Regions from separate parts of the Oxobacter pfennigii genome, predicted to be linked through region 1. Evidence: a T-box and tRNA genes for the amino acid it is inferred to sense, from the RefSeq annotation. Region 1 holds a T-box; the other holds one or more tRNA genes.

Evidence for each region. The T-box of region 1 lies ahead of aspS (aspartate--tRNA ligase). A T-box ahead of a tRNA ligase gene usually reads a tRNA of that ligase, here a tRNA-Asp.
Region 2: it has a tRNA-Asp gene. The T-box ahead of aspS (aspartate--tRNA ligase) is inferred to sense a tRNA for this amino acid. The anticodon was not compared.

What each region holds. Positions count from the first base shown of each region.
Region 1 covers NZ_LKET01000031.1:442-7,256, reverse strand. The annotation lists gene gatB (Asp-tRNA(Asn)/Glu-tRNA(Gln) amidotransferase subunit GatB) at 1-1,335, opposite strand, end outside; gene gatA (Asp-tRNA(Asn)/Glu-tRNA(Gln) amidotransferase subunit GatA) at 1,332-2,789, opposite strand; gene gatC (Asp-tRNA(Asn)/Glu-tRNA(Gln) amidotransferase subunit GatC) at 2,786-3,079, opposite strand; gene aspS (aspartate--tRNA ligase) at 3,099-4,844, opposite strand; T-box leader at 4,910-5,142, opposite strand; gene OXPF_RS09900 (MFS transporter) at 5,510-6,815, shown strand, end outside.
Region 2 covers NZ_LKET01000051.1:150,846-168,099, reverse strand. The annotation lists gene OXPF_RS17990 (hypothetical protein) at 1-638, shown strand, start outside; gene OXPF_RS17980 (methyl-accepting chemotaxis protein) at 936-2,660, shown strand; gene OXPF_RS17975 (hypothetical protein) at 3,042-3,623, shown strand; gene OXPF_RS17970 (CPBP family intramembrane glutamic endopeptidase) at 3,673-4,500, opposite strand; gene OXPF_RS17965 (DUF5667 domain-containing protein) at 4,706-6,547, shown strand; gene pgsA (CDP-diacylglycerol--glycerol-3-phosphate 3-phosphatidyltransferase) at 6,623-7,141, opposite strand; gene OXPF_RS17955 (NAD(P)/FAD-dependent oxidoreductase) at 7,625-9,013, shown strand; gene OXPF_RS17950 (adenylosuccinate synthase) at 9,040-10,311, shown strand; tRNA gene OXPF_RS17945 (tRNA-Glu) at 10,493-10,567, shown strand; tRNA gene OXPF_RS17940 (tRNA-Val) at 10,573-10,648, shown strand; tRNA gene OXPF_RS17935 (tRNA-Asp) at 10,654-10,730, shown strand; tRNA gene OXPF_RS17930 (tRNA-Thr) at 10,737-10,812, shown strand; gene OXPF_RS17925 (ATP-binding protein) at 10,848-11,855, opposite strand; gene OXPF_RS17920 (DnaD domain protein) at 11,848-12,942, opposite strand; gene OXPF_RS17915 (M23 family metallopeptidase) at 13,194-14,408, shown strand; gene OXPF_RS17910 (S8 family peptidase) at 14,432-15,646, opposite strand; gene OXPF_RS17905 (selenium metabolism-associated LysR family transcriptional regulator) at 15,722-16,624, opposite strand; gene OXPF_RS17900 (UDP-N-acetylglucosamine 1-carboxyvinyltransferase) at 16,886-17,254, shown strand, end outside.

The sequences.
Region 1 (6,815 bases):
AAACATGACGTTGATGGCTTTGTCTTTGCCGGATTTGATATCTTCAACGGCTTTGGGGTTAGCGTCAATGGCTTCCTGACAGAACTTTGTTATTTCATCATCAGATACGCCTTCCATGTCTTCTGCCTTGATGTAATTACTTGCCGGATTGCCGCTAACTAGCATCTCCTGCAGGGTGGTCTGTGCCATTTTAAAGTTTATTTTCTTTTCATCCAATAGCTTTACAAGCTCTGCAAACTGGGAAGGGGAAACCTTTATTTCAAAGTTTTCCTTGTCTTCTTCGGTGTCCAAGGTTGCGTAAATCGTGCCTGTTATGAGGTTGGAGGCGTTTTTAACACCGGCACCTAATTTAAGCGCTTCCTCGAAGAATTCACACACTTTTCTGTATCTGTACATATGCTTTGCCGTCATTTCCGGAAGTTCCAGCCCATCTATATATCTTTTAAGCTTATCAAAGGGAAGCTCAGGGAGTGAAGCCTTTATCTCATCTATCTTAGCTTGCGGTACTTCAAAGCGAATGATGTCCGGGTCGGGGAAATAACGGTAATCATCGGAGTTTTCCTTTTCACGCATAGGAGAGATAGTATCAGTTACATCATCGTATCTCATAGTGTCCTGGGTGATTGTTCCGCCGGCATCCAGTATGTCTGTCTGCCTCTCGATTTCAGCATACATTGCCTTTTGAATGAAGTTTAAAGAGTTGATATTTTTAGTTTCCGTCCTGGTACCGAATTCATTTGAGCCGAATTTGCGCAGGGATACGTTAACGTCGCAGCGCATGGAGCCTTCCTGCATCTTGCAGTCGGAAATACCTACATAGCGCATTATAAGCTGCAGCTTTTCGGCGTATTCCTTTGCTTCCTCCGGGGAGGATATATCCGGTTCGGATACTATTTCAATTAAAGGGACGCCGCCGCGGTTGTAGTCAATGTAGGTGTAGCCGTCTTCATGAATAAGCTTTCCGGCATCTTCTTCAATGTGGATACGGGTGATGCCGATTCTCTTGCCGCTGTCCAATATTATGTAGCCATTTTCGCAAAGAGGCTCGTCATATTGTGAAATCTGATATGCCTTGGGCAAATCAGGATAAACGTAATTCTTTCTGTCCATGTGGGATATGGTATTGACTTTGCAGTTTACCGCCAGGCCTGCTCTGACTGCATACTCCACAACTTTTTTGTTTAAAACGGGAAGTGAACCCGGCTGGCCTGTGCAAACGGGGCAGCAGTGAGTGTTAGGGTCGCCGCCAAAGGCAGTGGTGCAATTGCAGAATATCTTTGTATCGGTGTTAAGCTCAATATGAGTTTCAATTCCGCATACTACTTCGTAGCTCATATTCTGACACCTCCTTCAAAATTGCCTGCCCAGTCTTTTGAGTTTTGTTCATAGAAATATGCCATGTTCAGTACCTTTGCATCGTCAAATCTTTTACCCATAATCTGCATTCCAATGGGCAAGCCCTTTTTATCAATTCCGCAGGGAACGGAAATGGAGGGTATGCCTGCAATGTTAATTGGTACTGTGCAGATGTCGGATAAGTACATTTCAACGGAGCTTAACCCTTTAAAATTAAGAACCGGAGCCGTTGTGGGCGCAATGGGCGCTATAAGTATATCGCATTTTTCATAAGTTTCATCAAATTCACGTCTTATTTCTTCCCTGATGACGCAGGCCTTCTTATAATAAGCGTCATAATAACCGCTGGATAATACATAGGTGCCCAGCATTATGCGGCGCTTAACTTCAGCGCCGAAGCCTTCGCTCCTGGTCTTGTAAATCATATCATCAATGCTGTCGTAGCTGCCGGTTCTGTGGCCGTAGCGGATTCCGTCATAACGGCCAAGGTTTGAGGAGGCTTCGGCACAGGCAATGATATAGTAAACAGGAAGGGCGGATTTTAGCGCCGGAAGCTTGATATCTACTATTTCGGCTCCGTTTTTTTCAAAGAGTTTAACAGCGTCAAAAATTTGTGTTTTCATATCAGGGTCGATGCCGTCAAAGAATTCTTCGGCTATGCCTATTTTCACGCCCTTTATATCTCTATCTAAATAATCAAGTATATTGCCGTAATCAAATGCTTTGCTTGTTTGATCACGCCTGTCAAACCCCTTTATGGCGTCAAACACAATGGCTGCATCCTTTACGCTGTAGGTTAAGGGGCCAATCTGGTCAAGGGAGCTTCCGTAAGCTATAAGGCCGTAGCGGGAAACGGAACCGTAGGTTGGTTTTAATCCTACAATACCGCAGTAGGCTGCAGGCTGCCGCACAGAGCCGCCGGTGTCGGAGCCTAAGGCATAGGCTGCCATATTAGCTGTCACAGCCGCTGCAGCGCCGCCGGAAGATCCGCCGGTTACATGGCCGGTGTTTCTGGGATTAAAGGGAGCGCCGTAACAGCTGGATTCCGAGGTACTGCCCATGGCAAATTCGTCCATATTTGCCTTACCTAAAAGCACGGCGCCTTTTTCTTTTAGTTTTTCCCATACCGTTGCATCGTAATATGGCTTAAAGCCCTTCAATACGTTGGAACAGCAGGTAGTTAAAAGTCCGTCGGTGCATATATTATCCTTCATAACCATTGGAATTCCGCAAAGGGTGTCGGCATTGCCTTCCTTCAGCATTTCATCCGCTGCTTCGGCATGCTCTAATGCTGCTTCAAAGGTAGTATGAACGATAGCGTTATATTTAGGATTGGCTTCCTCGACTGCCTTTATATATTCGCTTGTTAGTTCAACAGAAGATACCTCGCCGCTGTGAAGTTTTTTTGAAAGTTCAGATATTATCTCTCTCATTTTTTACTCCTCTTTAAGCTGAAGAAACCGTCTTTATCTTCAACATTGGATACTATTTTTTCATTGGGAAGTGAAGGCATAACTATATCTTCACGGAGGTTTTCGAAGTTAACAAGCTCGGTGCCTACGCTTCGTATTTCCGATGTGCCGCCTTCCACCGACTGGTTTATGGTATCTGCAAATGCTATGATTTCGTCAAATTCACCTGCAAATTTTTCAAGTTCCTCTTCGGAAAAATACAGCCTTGCAAGTTTAGACAGCTTTTCTATTTCCGTTTTGGTTACAGTCATTTTTCTAACCTCCTCATCCTTAATTCCTTATTCTTATATGAACTTCACGCAGCTGTTTTTCAGTGACTTCCGCCGGTGCACCGCAAAGCAAGTCCTGGGCGGTGCCGCTCATAGGGAATGCTATAACCTCGCGTATGTTTTCTTCATTCCTTAAAAGCATTATCATTCTGTCGACGCCGGGGGCCATACCTGCGTGGGGCGGAGCGCCAAACTGGAAGGCGTTATATAATGCTCCGAATTTATTTCTTAATGTTTCTTCATCGTAGCCTGCTATTTCAAAGGCTTTTACCATAATATCAAGGTCATGGTTTCTCACAGCTCCCGAGGATAATTCAATGCCGTTGCATACTATGTCATACTGGTATGCCAGTATATCCAAGGGGTCTTTTGAATTTAATGCTTCCAGGCCGCCCTGGGGCATGGAGAAGGGGTTGTGAGTAAAGCCTATTTTTCCTGTTTCCTCATCCGTTTCATACATGGGGAAATCATTTACATAGCAAAAACGGTAGGCATTTTTCTCACATATATCAAGGCGCTGTCCCAGTTCATTTCTTATCTGGCCTGCGTATTTGTTGGCCAAATCCTCCTTATCGGCAATGAAGAATATTACATCGCCGGACACCAATCTGGCACGGTCGGCAAGCTCGCCCTTTAAATCCTCGGGAATAAATTTATCAATTGGTCCCTTATAGGACATATCTTCTTTTATTTCAAGATAACCCAAACCGCCCATACCTATCTCCTTAGCAAATTCCAGCATTTTTTCGTGGAAGCCCTTTGACATGTCGGCATGAACCTTTATGGCTCTTACGGTCTTATTATGGAAGGGCTTGAAGGTGCATTTCTGGAAAAGGTCGGTTACGTCTATAATCCTAAGTGGATTTCTAAGATCCGGCTTATCTGTTCCGAATTCCAGCATTGCCTGCCTGTAGCCGATAACAGGATAGGGTGCATCCGTCACTTCAAAACCCTCCGGTGCGAATTTTTTGAAGGTTTCTGTTAAAACCTCTTCACCGGCGCGGAATACATCTTCCTGGGTGGCAAAACTCATTTCAAAGTCCAGCTGATAAAATTCTCCCGGTGAACGGTCAGCCCTGGCATCCTCATCGCGAAAACAAGGGGCAATCTGAAAGTATTTATCTATGCCCGACACCATTAAAAGCTGTTTGTACTGCTGGGGTGCCTGAGGCAGAGCATAAAATTTGCCCTTGTATTTTCTTGAAGGTACAATGTAGTCACGGGCGCCTTCAGGAGATGAAGCGGACAAAATGGGAGTCTGTATTTCCATAAAGCCCATGCCCTCCATCTTTTGCCTTAAAAAGCTTATAACCTGGGAACGAAAAAGCAAATTATCTTTGACTTTTTTGTTTCTTAGGTCCAGATAACGGTATTTTAAGCGCACATCCTCCCGGATTTCCTTTGAGCTTGCGACTTCAAAGGGAAGGTCTTTATATACCTTTCCAAGGACAGTGATTGCTTTTGCTTCCAATTCTATAGTGCCGGAAGGAATTTTAGGATTGTAGGTTTCTTCGTCACGGCGTTCAATAACGCCTTCTATTGATAGGCATTCTTCCTTTTTAATTCCCTTTAGAAGCTCGGTATCTCTCAATACCACTTGCATAACTCCGTACATATCACGAAGGTCTATAAAGGATACGCCGCCGTGGTCGCGGATGTTTTCCACCCAGCCGGCAATTTTCATTTTCGAACCTATATCATTTTCACTGATTTTATCCATGGTCTTTGAGCGATACATATCTGACATTTTAATTCTCTCCCTTTCAGCATTGTATATACAAATTAAAAAGCTGCCCGGCCTGAAATATAAAAATTCAGGGCGAACAGCTGTAAAAGTCCGTGGTACCACCTGATTTACTGCAAAAATTGCAGTCGCTCTAGTGTTGCCGGTTTAACGTCCGGCTTACGGCGCACCTACTCATCGTATGACTTTCAGATTGCGGCTTTTAAGTGTTATTCGCATAAATTCACTTTGCAGGGTTCTCACTGTCTCCTGCTCACTGGAAACGATAATTTACGCTACTTCTCTTCGTCATCGCTTTGCAAAATATTATAATACAGTTGAAATTGATTTGTCAATTTATTTATTTTACCCCAAATTTATGTGATATATTAATATGATACATTCTTGACACATAATTGTAAAAAACATACAATAAAAGTAAATATTAGTTATAACTAAATTATTTCATCAATATAATAATACTAATCTGAGTTCCTCAAAACAAGCTTCGCATCTAATAAAACGTGTGCGCCGTTTTAATAACCTGAGTCAACATCCTGCGATTCAGGTCCTATATCATAATATGAATTGGCCAATTTCTTTTATGGTATAAAATAAATCCTTTCAAAATTAAATTCTAGTCATGACTATATCAAAAGCTGAGTTATAAAAAAATAGGAGGTAAAGAAATGGCAAAGTTGAGTAATTCTCAAATCAATGCCTATGGTTTTTATGGATTTGCTACCAGTGTAGGTATAGCTGTACCGACTTCTTATCTTACGATTTTTATGACAGAAAATCTGCTTTATAGCGCAGCTCTCATGGGAACGACGTTACTGGTGGCTCGTACCATTGACTTTATAGTCGGCTTAATTTCAGGCGGAATTATCCAAAAAGCAAACATGAAATGGGGCAAATACCGCTCCTGGCTTATTTTGCTTCGTTTTGTGGTTTACGCAGGCTGTGTAATACAGTTTATAGATACTTCTGCATTTTCAACGGTGCCTAAAATGATAATTACCATTATAGGCTACTGCATGCTGCATAACTCCATGAACTTTATTGCAACATCCCAATACGGCATTCTCTCTGTCATGGCAGGAAGCGATATGGAAGACAGATCCAGGCTTGCCATAAGAGGCGCCCAGGCTATGGCTGCGGCAATGATCATATCCTCTGCCGCCACTCTTCCTTTCATACAGTTTCTGACTCCTTATGTAGGCGGCTCAAACGCATATACGATAGTTGCCGCCCTATTTGGAACATTGTTCATTGTCGGAAATATGGCGTTGTGCAAGACGGCAGCACCATATGACATGCAACAGCCAAAGGATGCGGTATCAGCTATGCCTTCCGTAAAAATAAAGGATTTAGTAGAATCCGTTTCAACAAATAAGCAGCTTCTCGTATACATTTCCGCAAGCTCTCTGCAATTTATCGGTGCCATGTCCATGATGGGTATAGCGGCATATTATTATATGTACGTTTTAGGAAATTTCCTTTTAATGTCCCTTGCCATGACCATAACAACGGCATTCGGCCTAGTTTCCAGCATAATAGGACCTAAGATAGGTACTAAGCTAGGTAAGAAAAAAGCCATGATCGTCGGTCTTTTAATCAGTACTGTCGGAAGCTTGTGTATAACATTGTTTGCAAGGACTTCACTTGTTGTATATATTATATTCTCCTGTATCAACTCCATAGCCATGTATATATACTCAGGATTTGGTCCCAACTACGTTTTGGATGCAGGCGAATACGGTTACTACAAGACAGGTAAGGATTACCGCGCCATGGCAACAGGACTCTTTTCGATGCCTATCAAGATAGGCTTCGCATTGGGCGGTGCCGTATCCAGCTATGGTCTTGCATTTATCGGATATCAGACGGGAATGACAGTTACACCTGAGTTTGTAAACAGCTTCATGTGGATCTTCGGCGGAACACCCGCACTGTTCTATATTGCAGCAGCACTTTTGATGCAGTTTGGCTATA
Region 2 (17,254 bases), on a different contig from region 1:
TGCAATTTGCATCTGATTTGAAGATTCCCTTTAATTTGATTGTAGGGCAGCAGGTAAAAATAACTATACTCCCCGAAATAAGAGAAAGCTATCCCGTGCAGGTAACGGCTGTGGCTATCGAACTTGATGCGGAGCCTGCCGCACCTGACCCTGCGAAGGCTGATTACAGCGTATCCTTTTACAGGGCTGACAGCTACAAGGATAACGGGTTTGACTTTATAGCATCCAAGGCAAATAACTCAGGATCTTTGGCAATAAGCAGCAGAAAGCATATTCCGGTGATATCCGTGGAAGACAAAGCTTCCCTGGAAGAGTTCGTGAAGGGAGCAAGGGAATATTTTCAGGTAGATACTGCATATGGTGATTCTGAGGCTTTTGCAGGTATCCTTGATAAATATGATGATGAATACTTTGAAAAAAACTACCTGCTCATCCTTTATACACAGGAGCCCAGCGGTTCCATACGCCATAAAATAAAGGATACCTCAATTGACGGAGATACTCTGACCGTTATTGTTGAAGCCATAGTCCCCGAAATGGGTACTGCTGATATGGCAGACTGGTTTATGGTATTGGAGTTTAATAAGGAAGAAATAAAAGGCTGCGAAAAATTCGATGCCTATTATGAATCCAAATAATATTTATAATATTTTTCTATTTATATTCAGCGGGCTGTCAGCCCGTTTATTTTTATTGCTTGTAAGCTTGGACCTTTGTTCCGGAGGAAGCTTTAGGAGCTTGAAAAAAATAATTATAGCAATCTGCTGTATATATCATTTTATAGAAGAAACGATGATGAAGTTTAACAAAATATAATAAATTTAACCAAAAGTTAAATTATATTTGAAATTATGCTAATACTGAGAAGGAATGAAGGCTATTGTGTCGAATATAGAGTTAGAAATTGTCAAAAGTTCTAAAGAGGTGTATGAGATATGTTGAATAATGTAAAAATTAGATCGAAGCTATTGCTGCTTTCTGTTCCTTTGATGGTTATGATTATAGCAGTAGGTGCTATCGGATACTATTTTAATTCCAAGGCAAACGCCCAGGTGGGGGAGATGTATTCCAAAAGACTTGTACCTATATCATGGCTCACGGATATGGAAATCCATGTAAGAGCAAATGAGGCCAGCCTTCTAAAAATAATTACATACAACAATACATCGAATATGGTTGATTTAAATGATGTTTCTGAAGACATAAGCTCTAGGCAATCAAAAATGGAGAGTCTCATAGCCCAGTATCAGTGGGTGGCACAGACCGATTCGGAAAAAGAAATCTTAGAAAGAATAAAGTCGTTTTCATCAATAAACAAGCAAAACTTAGAGAGAATTATAAATCTGGTCAAAAATAATGAATTAGATCAGGCAAAATCCCTTTTTAACTCCTATATACCCATTGCAGAATCCTTTTATCAGGACATATTCAGCTTGAATCAATACTATGTCAATGATGCCGGCAGTGTCTACCATCAGAATGAAACCGACAACAAGGCATCCAGCATGAGCATGCTCATAGTAATTGCGGCGGCTTTGATATTTGCAATAATAGTTACCTTCATTATGTACAAAGCCATAGTACCATCATTGGTTAACATGATAAACTACTGCGGTGTTTTAGCAAAAGGAGACTTCAGCAATAAGATACCAGCCAAGTTCACAAAGTTCAAAGATGAGACCGGGAGGCTTACTGCGGCGGTTTATACAATGCAAAATTCCATAAAGGATATGATAATTGCCGTAAAAGAAAGCTCTGTAAATATCGACGGACAATCTGAGAACCTTTCCGCCATATCCCAGCAGATGTCATCATCGGCGGAAAACATAACCCTTGCAATACAGGATATTGCAAAGGGTACAGGCTCACAGGCATCGGATTTGGTAAATGTAGTTGAAATATTAAACGGATTCGGCGCAAAGCTGGATAATATAGTCAAGCTTATTATAGATGTAGACAGCAATTCAAAAGGTATCAACACCATGGCAAACGAAAGCAATGACAACATGAGAAGCTTATCAAGCTCCGTTAAACAGATGAACGGTACCTTCAAAGTATTCATGGAAAAGATATCGGGACTTGGACAAAGTGTAACTCAGATCAACGAGATTACAAACCTTATTAACAGTATCGCAGAGCAGACAAACCTTTTGGCATTAAATGCATCCATAGAAGCTGCCCGTGCCGGAGAAGCAGGAAGGGGCTTTGCCGTAGTAGCCGATGAAATAAGAAAATTAGCAGAACAGGTTAAAAAGTCTTCAGATAATATCAACCATTTGATTGGTGATATATCCAAGGATACAAAGCAGATGATAAAAACCACGGAAATCATGGATGAGGAGTTAGACAGCCAGATATCGGTAATAGATGTGGCAATGAATTCTTTTGAAAGAATAATACATGCGGTAGGCGCCATTGTACCTAAGATAGCAAATATAAATAACCTGGCTGAAAACATAAATAAAGAGAAAAATACAATATTGGAAGGTGTAGAAGGAGTATCTGCAATTGCAGAGGAAGTATCGGCATCCTCGGAAGAAATAGCCGCGTCCTCACAGGAGATGAGCGCGTCTACCCAGGAGGTAGCATCAGCGGCACAATCCTTAAGCGGCCTGACCAAGGACATGATGGAACAGGTAAATAAATTCAAATTAAAATAAAAATCCGTTATCATATATGGCAATCAAAGATTGTCAGTAGGTTCCGGGAACCTTGTTAATAAGACGAGGGTTAAAAGCCCTCGAAATTGTGCCATTGAATATAGCTTTGTTATATTCAATGGCATTCTTCATTTTTGGGACTTTTATTTAAATTCCCATGAAAGTAATTGTGTTTTATTTAACAAATTACATTATTATCCATGTATAATAAACCGGAGAAAAACGCTAAAAAACCAAGCTAATTTAAAGTTTTCTTAACAAAGTAATAAAATATTACAATATATAGAGCTTTTTCTTGGTACAAAATATATTAAGTGCATGCTATAATATTAAAGTATTTAACAATACATATTTAAAAAAGGAAGTTTAGGAGGAATTGTCATGAAATTTAAGTCAATTGTATTAACTGTTACTTTAGCAGCAACTTTACTTGCGGGTTGCGGATCAAAACCCGCGGAAAACAAGCCTGCTGAAACAACTCCATCACCAACTCAGGCAGCAGAACCTACAAAAACAGCAGACGTTGTAACAACTGCTTCAATAGTGGACAACGCAGATGCATTCGTAAAGGCAATCAGCAAAGATGGTACCTGGATAATTGCTACTCTTAATGATTTAAAAATTGACCAGGAACTAGTTTTAGACGGAGAATTCAAAAACGGTAAAAAAGACGCTAACGGAAACGATGCTATTCAACGTAAAATCGGTCTTTACACTCAGGATGATGACCACAACGTAACAGCAAGATTCACTTTAACAGCTCCAAAATTAACAATCAACAGCCCGGAAGCTAGAATTCAGAGCGGTACATTCGTCGGAGATGTTTATGTAGCAGCTAAGAACTTCCAGTTAGTAGATGCTAAAATAGAAGGAAACCTTTACTTTACAACTGAAGAAGCACAGTCAACATTCAAAATGGATGACAAGAGCTCAGTTACAGGCGTAAAAGAATTAAAGAAATAAGAAATAAATGATATAAAAAAATCAGCACCTTTAAGGAGGTGCTGATTTTTTATATGACAGAATTATTTTTTTTAAGGCCTTTATATATTCGATAGGCAAAGATAGAAGTGATGCTGCCTAAAACTAAAAGTAAAACAATACTTGCTATCAAGGACTCCTTTGAAGAGTTGGCCTGAACATTTGCCAGGCTCTGGCCCGCCTCTTCAAGGTTTTTTGAAGTAAGGTGCAATAGAGTCATCTGGGATGCATTTATGGCAAAATGGGAAGTAATTGAAGCAAATATTGAATTTGCAGCATCCACGAGATAAACAAAAATGAAACCTAATACAAAGGCATATAGTCCCTGCTGAATATTAAGATGAAGCACGGCAAACAAAAGGCCGTTAATGCATGCAGCAATCCACAACTTTTTTCCCCTGTAGCCTGACAGTACAATGCCTCTCATACAAAACTCTTCAAAGAGGGCGGGAAAAAGGGCTGTCAGCATCAGTAAAAAGGGAAAAGATACGCTGCTGTTTATTTCAGCCGTAAAATTTACAAGATAATTGGGGAAGAAAAGGCTTCCTAAGCCCGAAATACCCATAATAAGAGGCTGTATTAAAAATGTTATGGCAAGTACCCTTAATATATCGGGCAGGCTCATAAGTTCCAGACGCAAGGTTTTTCTTACCGGATCTTTTGTTATTAAAAAATATACTATTACGGGAAGCAAAAGAAAACCAAACTGGGATATGAGTAGCGAGGATACTATATCAAGGTTAAAATTTAAATAATGGCCTAAGAGTGCTATCAATATACTTCCGAATATATGAATCGGCACTAATAAAATTGCGAAAAAAGTAGCTTTAAAAGTGGCGGATGTGTTTAACTTGCTCAATAAAATCCCTTCTTTCTGCAGGTTATTAAAATTGCATATATCCATTTTAAACTATTATATGCATTTAAACAATTTTGCATTTTTCTTTTGATGCCCCTCCAAAACCAGATGCTTGTCCGAATAAGTACAAAGAGCAGCACAAGTAAGCAGTTTTTTATAGGATATCCTGTAATAATACTTAAGACACAATTATTTGGAGGTAAAAATGAAGAGAAAATTATCGCTACTATTAACGGCAGTCTTTTTGTCAACATCGGTATTTAATGGAGCATCAGCAGCAGAAAGCGGTACTTTAAAGGCTGCCGCAGGCATAACTCCGGATAGCATGATATATCCGGTGGAGAGGGCTGCGGAAGATATACATTTAGCTTTGATTAGTGACTTAGTTAAAGAAGCGCAGCTTCTTACAGGCATTGCAGGAGAAAGACTTGCAGAAGCTCAGGTAATGATAGAAAAAGGCAATGCAGAAAAGGCAGAGCAAGTGACAAAGGATTATATAGAAACAATGAACAAGATAAACCAAACAGTTCAGACAGCAGTAGATGAAGCAAGCCAGGAAGATGCGGCACAGGCTGAGGCAGCTGAAAAAACAGGAACAGAAGTTGCTGCAGCAAACACTGCAGAGACTGATGACACTGCTTCACAAAATACCTCAGCAGATAATGGAGCAGCCGAGAATACTTCGGCTGGCAGCACGGCAGCAGAAACTACTGCAGCTTCTGACGTAACAACAGCTAAGGCAGAAACTCCGACAGTTACCCCTGCTGAGGATAAAAATGAAACGCTTAATGAAATACTGGATGCAATCCTTGAAAAGAACATAGAGCTTCAGAAGAACAGCATTGACGTTTTGGCATCGGTTTTAGAAAAGCTTCCCGAAAACGCAAAGACAGAAATCACAATGATTCTTGTAAAGCAATCAATACAGACTGAAGCCGTAAAGGAATTCGTCGCTAAGAAAAAAGAATACATCGAAGCTAAAAAGGAAGTGGCAGAATCATTATTGAACTTGAGTCAGGCTTCAAAGTCCGGTGATGAGGCTTTGGTTGAAGCAGCACAGCTATCCTATGAAGCAGCTACGATAACCCTGGGGAACTCCTTGATTGCAAAGAATGAGTCATGGAATGCAAAGAAGGATATCAAAGACAAGATTGAGGCTAAAATCGAAGAAATCAACATTAAAATAACCGATATGGAATCCAGTGAATCAGAAGAGATAACAGCCGATGCTGAAACTCCTGCAGGAGAGGATTCAACGGAGGAAACAGCGAAAAATACTGAAGAATCAGTTGAAGAAGCTGAATTAAAAGCAGAAAATATCAAAGTAATCATAATCAGTTTGCAGGAAGAAGTAAGGAAGAAATTATGCGACCAGCGTAAAGCAGATTATGAAAAATGGATGGCTAAATACAGCAAAGGCAATAAATTATATGAATATCAGAAGGAACAGTTAGGACGGTGGGTGAATCCATATGTTGCCGGTTATATGCCGATGATGCAGATACCGCAGTTCAATCCATACGTATATAACCCATATGCGGCCTCAAACATTGTACAGCCGGATAACACGGATGTGACAGCTGCCGAAGATGATAAAGAAAAAGTAAAAGCTCCCGACCTTAAGGTCGATATAATAGTAAAGGATGAAAAGCTGGCTAAGAAATCAACCGATAAGAAAAATCAGCAGTACGGTAACTGGGTGGCTCCATATAACCCATGGATTACGCCGGCATCAAAGCCTGAATCAAAGACAGAAGATAATAAAAAGTCTAACACTCCTGATTTGGGAGTAAATGTAATAGTAAAAGATGAAAAGTCGGCTAAGAAATCAACTGATAAAAGCAATCAGCAGTACGGAAATTTGGGAACGCAGTACAACCCGTGGGCTGTGCCAACCCCAAAGGCCGAAAATAAGAAGGAAGACGCCAGAGGCAAAGACAGCAAAGCTGACACAGTCTCAGCTCAGAGCAAATCAGTGAAGAATTCCTACGGCCAGCAAGGCTTTGGTTACGGAACGGGAGGCAATGGCAGGAACAGTTGGAAGTAAGATAGTTTAAGAGCTTTGATTAAATAAGTGGGGACACCTCTCCGTCAGGAGAAGTGTCCCTTTCGATTGTCTCTTTTAAGTTTTTTGCCCTGCTTTTTTAAAGCTGAAAAGATATTGATACAGCGCAAAGAGGGCTGCAAACACTGTTATATACATGAATATAAGGCCTAAGGGTCTATTGATAAATTCCAGTGTAAGCACAGAAATGTAAAAAAACACTGTAGCCATTTTGCCGTGGGAGGCTGCCGAAACATAAGTACCTTTTTTCAATAATATAAGGCCGCCTATAACCATAAGTCCCTCTTTTATACCTATTATAAAAGGAACCCAAAAAGGGATAATATCCTTGATAGTAAGGCTTATGAGCACAGTCAAAGCCATCAGCTTATCCGCAAGGGGATCAAGTAAGGTGCCCCATTTTGTCACCATATTGAATTTCCGGGCTATGTATCCGTCCAGTATATCCGTAAAGCCGGCAAATATAAAAATCATGGAAGAAATAAAAGCTGCATTGGGTAAATCAGAAAAAAAGACAAATAAAAAAACGGGAACCAGTATGAAACGCAATGTTGTAAGTAAATTAGGAATATTCATGGTATATTCACCCCGTTATATAACTTCTTAAAAAAATTTTAGCAAAAGGTATATCAAAATACAACTTAATGTTAAAACAGGCATAGTTTAAGATTAGGAAAATTAATCTTTACAGTGTATTAATGCTATAATTCTTATTTGTGATGTTAATATTTTACCCAGTTAATTAAAAAGAAGACATAGTAAATACAGGCATATAAGGTAAAAAACTTGACAATTCAGTGAAATAATTATCAAAATAACCGGGTTTATGTTCAGAAATAAGCGAATATTATTATGACAATATATAATAATATTCGTATTTCGAGTTGACTATGCAATACAGTTCTGCTAATATATATAAGGGCCAGTGTGCTCTTTTTATGGTTTTAGAAGCAGCTTTAATATATGGAGGGAGTTTCTTAAAACTTTGGAAATAATACAGAATGTATGATTTATGAATCATGCAAAACGTAATGCTTCGAAAGGTCTGGAGGTATGGATATGAAATCTGAAATTATAATAGTAGGAGCAGGAGCAAGCGGCGTTTTTTCCGCCTATGAATTGGTTAAGATAAATCCTGAGGCAAAGATTACCGTCATAGAAAAAGGCCATGTACTTGATATGAGAAGGTGCCCCATAGATAATGTGAAGGTAAAATCCTGCATACACTGCAGCGTGTGCAGCATTGTAAACGGTTTTGGAGGAGCCGGCAGTTTATCTGACGGCAAATACAACATAACAAACCATTTTGGCGGAGATTTGCACAAATATGTAGGAGGCAAGGAAGCCTTAGACCTTATGGATTATGTGGATGAAGTTCTTTGCAGCATGGGCGGTGCCGGTGCAAAGCTGTATTCGACGGCCAGCACCGATTTAAAAACCAAGGCTTTAAAATACGACCTGCACTTACTTGACGCCAAGGTAAGGCATTTTGGTACCGACAGGAATGTGATAATCCTTACCAATATGTATAACTATCTTAAAGACAAGGTAAACTTTGTATTTAACTGCGAAGTTTCAGATATAGAGAAAATAGATAATGAGTTTATAGTTAAGACTAAAAATGGCGAATATTATGGCGAGAATTTAATTTTGGCCACCGGCCGTTCAGGTTCAAAGTGGATATCAAAAATTTGCGATAAATTAGGAATAAAGACAGAGAGAAACAGGGTGGACATAGGAGTCCGGGTTGAGCTTCCGGCAGAGGTTTTTGAGCACATAACCCAGGATGTTTATGAAAGCAAAATAGTTTATAGGACAGAAAAATATAACGATCTGGTAAGAACTTTTTGCATGAATCCCCATGGCGTGGTGGTCTCGGAAAATACCAACGGTATTGTAACAGTTAACGGCCACAGCTATTCCGATGAAAGTCTGCATACACAAAACACCAATTTTGCGCTTTTGGTATCCAACAGCTTCACGGAGCCTTTCAAGAACAGCAATGAATATGGTGAATCCATAGCAAAATTAAGCAATATGCTGGGCGGCGGAGTGCTGGTGCAGAGGTTCGGAGATTTGGTCAAGGGCCGCAGAACCAATGATAGAAGGATGGAAAAGAGCTTTACAAAGCCTACTTTAAGTGCTACGCCGGGAGATTTGAGCCTGGTTATACCAAAAAGGCAGCTGGATAATATAATTGAAATGATTTATGCATTGGATAAGATAGCTCCGGGTACGGCAAATGAAGATACATTATTATATGGAGTGGAAGTTAAATTTTATAACTCCAGGGTGGAAGTGGATAACAACTTAGAAACCGACATCAAAGGCTTATATATATTGGGAGACAGTTCGGGAGTGACCCACTCGCTGTCTCAAGCTTCGGCAAGCGGTGTTTATGTAGGCAGGATATTGGCCGACAAGTTAAAAAATAAAATTTTGGGTTAAGATGAAAAAGCAAAGGAGTGGCGCAAATGTCAGGAACAGTAGTTATAGGTGCTCAATGGGGCGATGAAGGAAAGGGAAAAATAACGGATTATCTTGCAGAGCATGCACAGGTGGTTGTAAGATACCAGGGCGGTAATAACGCCGGCCATACGGTGGAAACGGGGGGAAGGCAGTATAAGCTTCACCTTATACCATCGGGAGTATTGTACCCTGAAACTTTAAACATCATAGGAGACGGAGTTATAATAGACCCCCAGGCTCTTTTTGAAGAAATCGAATATCTGGAGAATTTGGGAGTCAAGGTGGATAATCTCTGCATAAGCGACAGGGCTCATATTATAATGCCTTATCACAAGGTATTGGACGGCCTTGCTGAAGAAGGCAGGGGAGATTCAGACATAGGTACCACTAAAAAAGGTATCGGTCCTTGCTATACGGATAAATTCGAAAGAACCGGAATTAGGGTCTGCGACTTTTTAAATAAAGATACCTTCGTCAAGCTGGCAGGGGATAATATAGATTTTAAAAACGCTATTATAACCAAAATATACAATGAAAAGGCATTAAACAAGCAGCAGATAATAGATGAATACCTGATTTTTGCTGACAGAATGAGGCCTTATGTAAAGGATACCACCGATGTCCTTCACAATGAGATTAAAAAGGGCAGCAAGGTATTGTTCGAAGGCGCCCAGGGCACTCTGCTTGATATAGATTACGGAACTTATCCTTACGTTACATCCTCCCACCCAATATCCGGGGGAGTGTGTGTAGGCGCAGGGGTAGGACCTAAGGCCATTGACAAAGTGGTAGGCGTGTGCAAGGCATACACCACAAGGGTAGGAAAGGGTCCCTTTCCAACAGAATTATTCGATGAAATAGGCGACGGAATAAGGGAAAAGGGCAAGGAATACGGCACTACTACAGGAAGAGCAAGGAGATGCGGCTGGCTGGATTTAGTCATATTGAAATATGCAACCAGGCTTTCCAGCATCACAGACATTGCCGTAACTAAAATAGATACCCTTGCAGGACTTAAAAAGATTAAGGTGTGCGTAGGATATGAGCTCGACGGCAAGGTAATTGATTACTTTCCTGCAAGCCTAGAGATACTTGCTAAATGCAAACCGGTATATGAAGAATTCGACGGTTGGGATGAATCCATTGAGAATGCCAGAAGCTATGATGACCTTCCGGAAAATGCAAAGAAGTATTTAAAGAGAATAGAAGAATTTGCAGAGACTAAGATATCGATAGTTTCCGTAGGACCGGGAAGAGACCATACAATAACTGTATAGATATAAGGCGGCCGATGTGCCGCCTTTAATAATATATTATAACCGTAGATTTTCACTGGGTTAAGGGTTTTTATATACCAAAAAGTGCCATAAGAAAAAGTTAATTTAATGTGTTGACAGCAATGATAATTTCTTGTATTATATAAAAGTGCCTTGACGAAGGAAGCAATAAATAAGTCATGGCCCCTTGGTCAAGCGGTTAAGACACCGCCCTTTCACGGCGGTAACAGGGGTTCGAGTCCCCTAGGGGTCACCACATATGGGAGCATAGCTCAGCTGGGAGAGCATCTGCCTTACAAGCAGAGGGTCATAGGTTCGAGCCCTATTGTTCCCACCATATGCGGCCTAGTAGCTCAGTTGGTTAGAGTGCCGGCCTGTCACGCCGGAGGTCGAGGGTTCGAGCCCCTTCTGGGTCGCCAATTATTGCTGGCTTAGCTCAATTGGCAGAGCAGCTGACTTGTAATCAGCAGGTTGAAGGTTCAATTCCTTTAGCCAGCTCCAAATTGTAAATAAAATAAACAGCTCATGTGAGCTGTTTATTTTATTTTTGCCTTCCTTCTCTTAAGTTCCGCAGTCTTGAATCTTATATCCTCTCCGTAAAACTTATATACCGAGAAATGGCCGAAAATTCTTGAGGTTATGCGCTCTGCATATGTATTATATATGTTATCCAGGGAAAAATTCGTGGATATCAAGGTCTTTTTGCCTGATAAAAGCCTTTTGTTTATTATATTGTAAAGCTCCATTTGTGTAAATTCCGTTATGTATTCGGTACCTAAATCATCTATTATAAGTAAATCGCATTCATATATATTGTCTACCTTATCCTTTGCAAGCTCATTGCTAGAGTCAAACATGCCTGTCTTTAATATCTCCATAAGGTTTGAAGCCGTCTGGTACACAACAAGCTTCCCTTTATCGATCAAATCCTTTGCTATGCAGCTTGAAAGAAAAGTTTTGCCAAGGCCTGATTTACCATAAAAAAAGAGATTTTCATCGTTTTTGTCAAAGTCCTGAACGAAGTTTATACAGGCCGCAAATATTCGCTCCATGTTCTTTCTTGGAGTAAGGGGCTCATCCTCAAATCTGTTCTGGGAGTAGTAATCAAATACAAAGGTTTCAAAATTCTCTTTGGGAAGAAGGCTCTTTAAATTTGACTGATCATACAATACATTTATTATCCTCTGCTTCAAGCAGCGGCACTTCTCCGAACCTTTATAGCCAGTATCCTGGCATTCATTACATTCAAAAATCGGTGAATCATAATTCATGGAAAGATTGTTCTGCGACAGTAGCTCCCCTTTTTCCATCTTTAAATCTATGGTTTTTTGCTTTAAATTTTCTAAAAGCACATCAATTGGCGCATCCTTTTTAAAAATGCTCCGGGCAATTTCTATTCCCACCATGGAGAGCTCGTTGTCTATTGCCTGGATGCGGGGGATTTTTTTATAAATATCCTGCTTTCTAAGCTTTGCAGCTTCCTCAGCATAAGCCCTTTTTTTATCGTAATCATTGAATATTTCGGTTATGTATTTATTATTCATCAGGCGTCACCTCTTCTATGCCCAAGAGTTTCTTTTCCAATTCCTTTATATCATATGAGCGCTGATCGTAGCTGTTAAAGGTATTTACAGGAGCTTTGAACTTCATGTTTTTGGACTTCTTCTTGGAATCCGCAGTCTCAACCTCTCTTAAGGTCTTTATTCCCTGCTTTGACCAGTTGGAAAGTATACCGTCTATATAGCTGAAATTAGGCTCATTTATTCTCAATGAGCAAATTTTGCAGGCCTCCAAAACCAGCTCTAGGCTGAAGTTCCAGTTGCTGAACCATTTATCTAAGAATTCTTCCTGGGGCTTCATCAAATCGTGCTCCTTGAGGCCTAAAAAGTCTAAAATCAGGCGGTACTTATTATATTTTTCTTCGTGCTGAGTTATGTATTTTTGGGCGTCTTCAACAGATGCTATATTGGCATCGTGCCAGGCTATGGCCACTTTCTCAAAATACCTGGAATCCACTTTCTTTTTGGATTTGCAGTATTCAATTAAGAGCGTTATCACCTCGGGAGAAAATGAATAATCATCCAGCCAGCTCAAATACATGGAAATTTCCTTGGCAGACATGGTGCGCCCTAAGGACTTTTCAATATTTTGAAACATATCCTTTATTTTTGCATTGTCCATTCTTGAACGTATGTCCTCGGGTGAATAAGTTGCTGCCATACTTACGGATGATTTATTGCTATAGAATACGTCATAAATATTTAAAAACTCAATCTGTAATTCCCCGGAGGATTTTTTGATATTAACCAGGCCCTTTGATTCCCAGTATTCCCAGGCCTTAATTATATCGCTTTCCAAAAGCTCAAGCTTTTGGGATATGAAGTCGCCGGATACCTTATTTCCGTTTATTGCTTCAATAAATCCGCAAAGATACACCTTTACGAAGTTGCCGTCGGCATTTGCCATATATTCATCGATAAAAATATTGGGTATAGGAGTTACCCCTGATTGTCTCATCTGTGCAGTAAATATGTAGTTTGCCATTTTTAAGTACCACGTTCCCTCTCTGATTTTTACAATGCAAAAAGCAATGATTGCAGCAATGTGAAATTGCCTTATATATATATCCAATTGCAATTTTTTTTAAGAACTACATCATTAAAGAAAAAACTTTCTTCATATAATTATAGCAAATTAACAAAGTGGTAACAATAAAAGGTGAATGTTATAAAATCGCTCCCCGTCACTTTTATGCAAATATATGAGTAAAAATAACATAATTTAAAGTCGAACTGGGAGTTAAAAGTAAAAAGGTTTGATTTTTAACAAGCTATAAGGTATATTATTAATGTAACCATGTGATGAAAAAAGGAGGGATGCAAATGATTGATAACAGCACAGAGCATAAAGAAAAAATTCTGGATGTTAAAAGAGCTGTTGCATGTACTCTAGGAGTAGTGTTGATAACTTCATGCGTATATCTTTACAGCCATAATAATGTAGACAAGCCTGTAACATATCTAAGCTCCAATGACGTTATTGTCAATCTTAATACATTACAGGAAATTGAGGAAATAGCAACCTTTTATGCAGTTACTATAAATGGAGAAGAGGTTGGTTATGTAGATAGCGAAGAATCTTATAACGCCGTAGTAGAAGGAATAAAAGCTTACAACAAAGAACAGGAAGAAAGTACGGGTGTAGAGGTTTTAAATATATCCATAAAGGATGAGATAGGCCTAAAGCAGGTTGAAGGTGATAAGTCCAAGGTGATGGATACACAGGCAATGATTGATTTTTTAATTGCCGGAAAAGGCCTTACAATAAAATATGAAGTAAAATCAGGGGACTCCATGTGGAGGATATCCAGAAACAACAATATAAGCATGGATGAAATTGCGGCATTGAACCCGGGGATTGACTTAGAAAAGCTGCAGATAGGACAGACTATAAATCTCGCTGTCAGCGAGCCTTATATAGATATTGAAACCACAGTTAAAGCACAATACGATGAAAAAATACCCTATACTACAAAATACATAGATGATAGCACCCTTTATCGTGGACAAACAGAGGTAAAGGAGGCCGGCAAAAACGGCATCAAGCAAGTGGTTAAAGAGATAACAAAATTAAACGGCAAGGAAGTTGTAAGCAACGTATTAAGCACTGCCGTTATTAAAGAGCCTGCAATTCGCGTCATGTCCAGAGGGACAAAAGCCCTTGTGGGCTCGGGGCAATTTTTATGGCCATTGAATGGTACGTTAACTTCCGGTTTTGGTTCAAGAAGCGGAGGTTACCATAAGGGAATAGATATAGCAGCGCCAATTGGAAGTGGTATTTATGCCTCTGACGGAGGTACGGTAACATTGGCTCAGCGTTATTATGATTACGGGCTGCTTGTAACTATAGATCATGGCAATGGATATACTACATATTATGGTCATTGCAGCAAATTATACGTGAGCAAGGGAGACACCGTGACTAAGGGTCAGAAAATTGCTGCTGTGGGAATGACCGGTTTTACAACAGGGCCCCATGTACACTTTGAAATAAGACAAAACGGAACTGCTAAAAATCCGATGAATTACTTAGACTAAATAAAGGTGCCAATTGGCACCTTTCACTCATTTAAAAGCTTTTTCATATTTATAACTCCATAGCCCTGGGCATTCTTCATATCGTTTATGGTCTGGCAGGAAAGCTTTAATATTCCCTTTAGATCCTTAGAGGTCAGATTAGGAGACTTCTCAAGATAGAGAGCTATGCATCCTGTGGCAACTGCAGCAGAAGCTGAGGTTCCAGTTACAGAGCCATAGGGAATTTCAGGAGAGGGAGGAGAAATTCTCCTGTCCCCTGCGGGTATAAAATTACTGTTTGATGCTAGGGATGTTATTCCAAATCCAGGTGCTGTGATATCAGGCTTGGTATCTCTTTCTTTTTTGCTGCCCCTTCCGGAAAAGTCCGAAATGGACCAGTTTCTGATATTTGAATCCCTGCAATTACAGCAGCCTACAGTTACAGAGGAAGGCTCGATCCCCGGAGTAGTTATGCTGTCGTTTGCCGGGCCTTTGTTTCCGGCTGAAGTTATGACAATTATCCCTGTATCCGAGGCGGCTTTGGCTCCTAAGCACAACGGATCCTCAGTATGGGGTACGATCACATCTGCGCCGAATGGCAGGCATAAAAGCTTTATATTGTACCTTTCCCTGTTTTCTACAACCCATCCCATAGATGATAAAATATCCGAAAAGGAGCCTTCTCCCACGCTGTTGAAGGCTTTTATCATGATCAGGCGGCAGCCCGGTGCTATACCTTTATATTTCCCGTCGGACATGCTTCCGCTGCCTGAAATCAATCCGCACATAAAGGTGCCATGGCCGTTGTCATCATACCATTCATTGATAGAATTTACCATATCTTTAAAATAAGTGACGGCCTTTACAGGCCGGAGGAGGTCTGCATGAGGATATACTCCTGTATCTATGATGGCGGCAGTTACATTTCTGCCAGTTAAATTGTAAGGATTGGAGTTGGTTATACCTACATAATTAATAGTCTTATCCAAAGTCACACGGGCTTTTCTGTCATAGCTTATTGAGAATACCTCGGGAAGTTCGGAGAGCCTATCTATGGTATCCAAGGTGAGCTGGGCTGCTATGGCATTCATAAAACCCAGTTCGTGTTTAATTTTGCCTTTATTTTTTATGAGGCTGGTGATAAATCCTTTAGTAAGGGAAGATTTGAATATGACTATCACAGGCAGAGTCCTCTCTGTCTTTTCCTTTAATTTTAATTTTACTATGGGGTCCAGCTTCTTATGACTGAAGAAAAGCATGTATTATACACTCCTGAACTTTGGGTGGTACTATCATTATATGATTTTAATTTAAAAAGGTTACCCTTTTTTTGCTCAAGAGTTGTATAAGGACAGGGTAAAGGCCTCAAAAGCTTTAGCTTGAGGAGATAAAGTCCGCTTCTCGCATTTTACAAGATAAATCTTTCTTAATAAGGGGAGCTCCTTAATAAAGAAACTCTTTACCATGCCGTAATCAACATATTCCTTTGCCGCATCTTTAGATAATACTGTGACTCCTAAGCCATATTTGACAAGCTGCAGGGCGGTATCTATGCCGTTTACTGTTGATAATACATTTAATTTTGCAATGCTTAACCCGTTATTTTCAAGGGCAGATTCGAATATCTGCCGGGTGGCGGAATTTTTTTCTCTTAAAATGAATTTTTCTGTCAGTATGCTCTTCAATTCTACGCTGTCATCCTTTATCTTGGCATATTTTTCAGTTGCAGGTGTTATAAGTACAAGATTGTCATCTGTAAGCTCGTAATATATAAGGCGGTCATTATCTATGACTTTACCCACTATACCAAGTTCAGCCTCAGAGCGTAAAAGGCTTGATATGACATCATTAGAGCTCATTTCGGAAATTCTGTAATTGACCTGGGGAAATTTTTTTGTGAAGCCTCCCATGATTTCGGGCAGCACGGAGCGGGTGGGGGTGGTGCTGGAGGCAAGAAACAACTCGCCTTCTATTTTTTTATAAAACTCGGCGATGGATTGAAAAGCCTGGTTTCTGGTATTATACATATTTATCGCGTAGTCATAAAAGAGTATGCCTGCGGGAGTCAGCTGAACATCTTTGCCGTATCTGTCAAAAAGCACAACATCAAGCTCGTTCTCTAAGGAATTAATATGAGTGCTTATTGTTGGCTGTGAAAGAAATACGGCCTCAGCAGCCTTGGAAAAACTTCTATATTTTGCCACGTTTATAAATGCCTCAATTTGTTTAAAATCCAAGATATCACTCCTTACTTTTGTTGCAGGGCAATTTTCATGGGAAATGAATCCTTGATTCATTATAACATAGATAATATTAATTTTTCCTATAATATATATTATAGAATTCAATAATAATATTTTTTATACAGATGTTAAAATATGCTATATTATTATTGTAATAAGGCTATTAAAAACATTGATAAAGAGTGATATAATAGTTAACGGGATATTAGGGGAAGTTCAGTTTTTGTTCATATTTTGTGAGGACGGGTGAAAGAATTGGAGAAATTTCTGATAGAAGGCGGAAATCAATTACAGGGAAGAATTGTAATTGGTGGTGCAAAGAACGCTGCGGTAGCACTGCTTCCGGCTGCCATAATGGCTGATGACAGCATTTGCACAATAGACAATTTACCTAATATAAATGATGTAAAAGTTCTTGCCGAAATAATCAAGGAATTAGGCGGCAAGGTGGATGAGAGCGACAACCAGACGTTGTCAATAGATAGCAAAGGTATTACTACATATAAAGCAATATCTGAAAACGTCAAAAAAATGAGGGCATCATACTATCTTCTTGGAGCCATGCTGGGGAAGTTTGGACATGCAGAAGTTATTTACCCCGGAGGCTGCAATATAGGTGTACGG